DNA from 2 places in the Erwinia sp. INIA01 genome. Region 1 is predicted to be linked to the other one. Evidence: predicted binding sites of a transcription regulator. Region 1 holds the regulator's gene; the other holds the start of a gene.
The links. The regulator Fur, encoded in region 1, represses iron uptake genes when iron is present. The targets are predictions, from matches to a motif close to ATAATAATGAGAACNACTATCAA.

Region 1 (3,143 bases):
AGCTGCGCATCAATAAACGTAATCAGCTTAAACGCGATAAAGTTCGCGGGCTTAAGCGTGTCGAGCTGAAAATGAACAGTGAAGCCGTTGACGCACTTAACCAACTGGCCGAAGCGCGCAATATGAGCCGCAGTGAACTGATTGAAGAGATGTTGCTAAACCAGTTAAAACACCTTCAGTCCTGAATACACCGCGTGCTATCAACGCACAAAGCGACAAATGCCGCAGGATTACTCATTTATCCATTGACGGCGGTCTGCTATTATTACGGCTATCTGCAAAAATTTTGGCAGCCACCATATCATTAAGATTCAAGAGGTTATTAAACTCATGGCAATCGTAGGCATTTTCTTTGGCAGCGATACAGGCAATACGGAAAACATTGCAAAGATGATCCAGAAACAGCTGGGTAAAGACGTTGCAGAAGTTCGTGATATTGCCAAAAGCAGCAAAGAAGACCTTGAAGCCTTCGACATTCTGCTGCTGGGCATTCCCACCTGGTATTACGGTGAAGCCCAGTGTGACTGGGATGACTTTTTCCCTACGCTGGAAGAGATCGACTTCAACGGTAAGCTGGTAGCCCTGTTCGGCTGTGGCGATCAGGAAGACTACTCAGAATACTTCTGCGATGCGATGGGCACTATCCGCGACATCATTGAACCAAACGGTGCGATCCTGGTGGGCCAGTGGCCGACCGAAGGCTACAATTTCGAAGCTTCTAAAGGCCTGGCGGATGACAACCACTTCCTGGGTCTGGCGATTGACGAAGATCGTCAGCCAGAACTGACCAACGAGCGCGTTGATAAGTGGGTTAAGCAAATTTTTGATGAACTTCAGTTGAAAGAAATCATCGAAGCCTAAGCTAAACGGCCTGATGTGAGAGACATCTCACATCAGGCCAGTGATTTTTCCTATAGAAGTAATAGATACGTATTTGTAACTTCCACCTGTAAAAATGTACAATAACCCTATCGGTTACCCGCTTTCTCATCCTTCAGCCTCTCTAAACGATCTTTTGCGATCGCCGTGCGGCGGAGTGAGATAGAGCGAAATGTTAACTTTGTAAGATTTGGACGCAGGCCTCACTGGACGTAATGACATTAATCCTTACATCCAATAGTGGTATCAGGCATTCCTTGTTGTTTTCATTTCGATGTATGAGTTCTATACTGTGACGCATCCAACTCTAGCGTCAACCGATGTTCAGGGCTTTTCAGCCACTAAGTGACTAGCAAAGTAACAGGACAATATCCGCATGACTGACAACAATACCGCATTAAAGAAGGCCGGCCTGAAAGTCACGCTTCCACGACTGAAAATTCTGGAAGTGCTTCAGGAACCAGAAGGCCATCACGTCAGTGCGGAAGACTTGTATAAGCGCCTGATTGATATGGGCGAAGAAATCGGTTTAGCCACGGTCTACCGCGTGCTTAACCAGTTTGATGACGCAGGGATCGTTACCCGTCATAACTTTGAAGGCGGTAAATCCGTTTTCGAACTGACTCAGCAGCACCACCACGATCATCTGATCTGCCTGGACTGCGGTAAAGTTATTGAATTCCGCGACGAGTATATCGAAGCACGTCAGCGTGAAATCGCGACTCGCCACGGAATCAAGCTGAGCAATCACAGCCTGTATCTCTATGGCCATTGCTCTAAGGGCGACTGCCGCGAAGACGATACGCTGCACGACGAGTAATCCGTTCTGAAATCAGTATGAAACCGGTGGCTATGCCCACCGGTTTTTTTTGCGCGTTATCCGGCATAGACCGGCAGGACGTTCCAGTACGAAAGTATGGAAACCAGCGCATTCACCGCGCCGAAGATCAGCACCAGAACGATCGGTGCCGTCCCTCCTCTCACCTGCCAGGCAGCGTTGGTGAAACGTTGTCGGGCCTTTCTCGCCAGCATTGCCGGAGTGATCACCGCCCACAGCGTAGCCGCCAGCCCGGCATAACCAATCGCCACAAGAAAGCCGTTTGGCCAGATCATCGCCGCCGTCAGCGGAAGAATAAAGGTGACCACCGTCGTTTTTAACCGACCGAAGGCTGAACGATCAAACTTAAACAGATCGGCAAGATAGTCGAAGAACCCCAGACTGACACCGAGGAATGAACAGGCGACGGCAAAGTTCGAGAAGATATCCAGCAGCAGATTCAGATAGGGGCTGTGCAGCACACCCGACAGTGCGGCGACCAGCACGTCGATATTTCCGCCCTGTGCTGCAATCGCTTTGAATTCGTGGCGCGGGATATTGCCCATCGTGCCAATAATCCAGATAAAGTAGATCACCAGTGCCAGCAGTGTGCCAAACACCAGACAGCGACAAACCCGGCTGCCGTTCTTTTGATAGTAGCTGACCAGCCCGGCGATATTACCGTGATAGCCAAATGAAGCGAGGCAAAATGGGATCACCATCCACAGATAGCGCAGGTAGTGGCTTTCCTCCCCATGACTGTCCAGCAGTTTCACCGGTTCGATATGCCACAGCAGTCCGCCAAAGATAATCAAAAACGTAATCACTTTCGCGCCGAGAAAAATCAGCGTCATACGACTGACCATTGCCGTACCCAGCCAGATAAACAGCGCTACCAGTAGCGTAAAAGCGAACCCAGCGCTGCGGGCAGAAACCGGCAATGATAGCTGGCTCAGCGTATGCTGGATAATCGCTCCACTGGCGGAGATATAGGCATAGGTCAGTATCCCCAGAACAAAGGCGACGGACAGACCGTTAATCAGATTCCAGCCCCGTCCCAACAAATCGCGAGTGATCGTGTCGAAGCTGGAACCGGCCGGATAATGCAGACTGGCCTCCAAAAACAGCAACCCGGAAAGCAACATGCAGAACCAGGTGATAATCAGTAATGCTGACGACCAGAGAAACCATGCACCGGACATCACCACCGGTAACGAGAACATCCCGGCACCGATAATCGTGCCGCTAATAATTAGCGTTCCCCAGAGTGTAGAAGGCAGGCGGGCGGGGGAAACCGGTAAATCCATGACTAATCCTTAGCAAAAAACGGAAACTTACCGCCATCACCGGAATTATTCACTGGATGCACGGCATTAACGCCGCATATTCTACACCAGGCCGCACCCGCGAACTAGTACAATAATCAGTTTGCTACCATGGTTTCCTG
Region 2 (3,143 bases), on a different contig from region 1:
ATCGCGAAAGCCGCCTGCTACCGAAAATCGATGCCGCACTGATCCGTATCAGAAAGGGTGAGTACGGCTACTGTCAGGAGTCCGGCGATCCTATCGGCCTGCCGCGCCTGCTATTGAGGCCAACCGCCGAGCTGAGCATCGACGTGAAAATGACCCACGAAATGAAAGAAGCCGCCTGGCGTAAATAGCGTTGGTCGACGGGTTTATTTTTGTGCGCCATCGTGTTCACATCCGGGTGCTGATGGATCGGATGACCAGAGGCTTCACGCTCAATGCTCAATGCTCAATGCTCAATGCTCAATGCTCAATGCTTCAACAGTGTGCCGATCATTTCAGCTGCGCCAGATAATTAATCGTCGGGGTCAGCATCTGTCTGACCGCCATTTGTGCCTGCTGCGGATCGCGGGCGGCAATCGCCTCATAAACCGCAGTATGCGCCTGTAAATTGGGCTCGGGGAAAAGGTTCAGTGCCAAAAACTGCTCAATATGATGCCGCACCGAAACGCTGAAGTAGTGGTACAGAGCGCGCATGGCTTCGTTGTGAGAAGCCTCAACCAGCGCCTGGTGAAAACGGCTGTCCAGCGTAACAAACTCCGCCATATCTCTGCCCGATGAGTAGTCGCCGCGCAATTTTAACGCGCGCTTCATCGCAGTTAAATCCTCCCGCGTACGCCGCTCGGCTGCGTATTTAGCCGCTTCAGACTCAATCATGCACTGTAATTCAAAGTGATCGTGCAGGCTGCTTTTGTCGACCTGGCGCATAATTTCCGCCGGGTCCAGCACGCTGCGCACCCAGGTTCCATCCCCCTGACGCACCTCCAGCATACCGGAGTGGGAGAGAACGCGGACCGCTTCGCGAATCGTATTGCGCCCGACGTTATACAGCTGCGCCAGTTCGCCTTCGGTGGGGATTCGCTCACCAACCGGCCAGCTGCCGTCGCCTATGGCGGCACGTAGCGCGTCGATAACCGTATTGACCAGCGGCTGGCGCATGATTGCCTGGGGTGATTTCATCGTTCGAAGCCTGATTGTTGATAAAAACATTATCCTATCATCCGATCAATTTCAGCACCATGCCGACGTAATCGTTATTAAAAATCATTCTCATTGTTAGTTTAAACATAGGATGATAGGATTTTAAACATCCTATGTTTAAAGGATCGATGACGATCGCTTTTGTGATGTCGTCATAAAACATCCCCTTATCCGTTGTTCAACCTCTGTTCTAACGAGCTGAAAACCATGAATGATTTCAGGATTGACCCCGTTCGCCGACCGATTGCGGCATTGATTGCCGTAGCGTTGGGCAGCACATTGCTTTCTCCTTTTGCCAACGCCAATAACAGTGGCGATGACACGCTGACGGTCAGCGCCAGCACCGAGGAAAGTGCCTGGGGGCCGAGTGGGAGTCTGGTAGCTAAACGCAGTGCCAGCGCCACTAAAACCGATACGCCGCTGGTAAAAACGCCACAGTCGGTATCGGTGGTTACCCGTGAAGAGCTGGATCTGCTCGATCCGCCCACCGTTAAGGATGCACTGCGGTTTGCACCCGGGGTAATGGTAGAGAGCCGTGGGTCGGTGTCCGGGTTTAACTCGGTGAATATTCGCGGTTTCTCGCAGATTTCAGACAATGTCTGGCTGGACGGACTCAAGCTGGCGGGCGACGGCTACACAAATTTTCAGGTTGACCCCTACCTTCTGGAGCGTGTAGAGCTGCTGCGCGGCCCGGCCTCGCTGCTCTACGGTGCCAGCGATCCGGGCGGTGTGATTGCGCTGGTCAGTAAGCGTCCGACGGCGGAGACGCTGCGTGAAGTGCAGTTCAAGATGGGCAATCATAATCTTTATCAGACCGGGTTCGATTTTGGCGGCGCGGCGGATGACAGCGGCGAATTTCTCTGGCGGCTGACCGGGGTGGCCAGCGATCGCGATGAACAGCAGGTGGGTGAAAAGGCGAAGCGCTATTCGCTGGCTCCATCTCTGACCTGGCAGCCGAACGACAATACGCGTATCACGTTCCTTAGCCAGTTCAGCGATGAACCGGACATTGGCTGGTTCGGCTATCTGCCAGCCGAAGGCACCGTTACCAGCGGGGCAGCGGGTAAACTACCAACGAGCTTTAACGATGGTGAACCGGGATATAACAAAATCTCCCGTAAGCAGATGCTGCTCGGTTATGACGCGGAACATCAGTTCGGCAACGGCTGGAGCCTGCGGCAAAATCTGCGCTACGCCACCGCAGAAATGGATTATCACACGATCTATGGCAGCAAAATTTCCACCACCGATGCCACACAGCTCACGCGCGGTGCACTGGAGATGAAAGAGCAGCTCAGCACGTTTTCGGTCGATACGCAGTTGCAAAATCGCTACCGCACCGGCGAGATCGAACACACCAGCCTGCTCGGCTTAGACTATCGCCACCTACGTAATGATATCTGGCACGCTTTCGGCAGTGCATCAAATCTCAGCCTGACTCAGCCGGTTTACGGCAACACCGACGTGTCGTATTTCAGTCTGAGCAGCCAGGTGGACCATCAGCAGCAAACCGGTGTTTATGTCCAGGATCAGGCACAGTGGCAGCGCTGGATGCTCACGCTGGGCGGGCGCTATGACTGGGCAAAAAGTGATTCAGTGAACCGCTCCGCAAGTAACGCGCTGACTGAACAGAACGACAGCGAATTTTCCTGGCGCGGAGGGCTGAACTATCTGTTTGATAACGGTATTGCACCGTATATCAGCTACAGCGAGTCGTTTTTACCAACCAGCGGGACTGATTATTACGGTCATACTTTCCAGGCCTCCCGCGCGAAACAGTATGAGGCAGGCATCAAGTATATCCCTGCCGAAGGATTGATTTCCGCCAGCGCGGCGGTGTATCAGCTGACCAAAGATAAAAATCTCAGCACCGATCTGGACCATATTTACAACTCAATTCAGAACGGCGAAGTCCGCTCGAGGGGGATTGAACTGGAAGCGAAAGCGGCGCTGACCTCCAGCGTCGATGTCATCGCCAGCTACAGCTACACTCAGGCAAAATTCACCCGTGACAGCCAATATCAGGGCAACCAGCCGTATGAAATCCCGAAAAATATGGCCTCGCTGTGGGGAGATTATACCTTCCATAACACTGTACTGAGCGGACT

Region 2: a site for Fur is predicted at 1,092-1,114, ahead of fhuA (ferrichrome porin FhuA). Genes of this name have one in related genera too.

What each region holds. Positions count from the first base shown of each region.
Region 1 covers NZ_JAPDNC010000012.1:32,962-36,104, forward strand. The annotation lists gene ybfE (LexA regulated protein) at 1-185, shown strand, start outside; gene fldA (flavodoxin FldA) at 331-861, shown strand; gene fur (ferric iron uptake transcriptional regulator) at 1,256-1,699, shown strand; gene mtr (tryptophan permease) at 1,756-3,003, opposite strand; gene OMR58_RS19920 (hypothetical protein) at 3,120-3,143, opposite strand, start outside.
Region 2 covers NZ_JAPDNC010000010.1:141,089-144,231, reverse strand. The annotation lists gene dksA (RNA polymerase-binding protein DksA) at 1-188, shown strand, start outside; gene OMR58_RS18245 (FadR/GntR family transcriptional regulator) at 328-1,014, opposite strand; gene fhuA (ferrichrome porin FhuA) at 1,243-3,143, shown strand, end outside.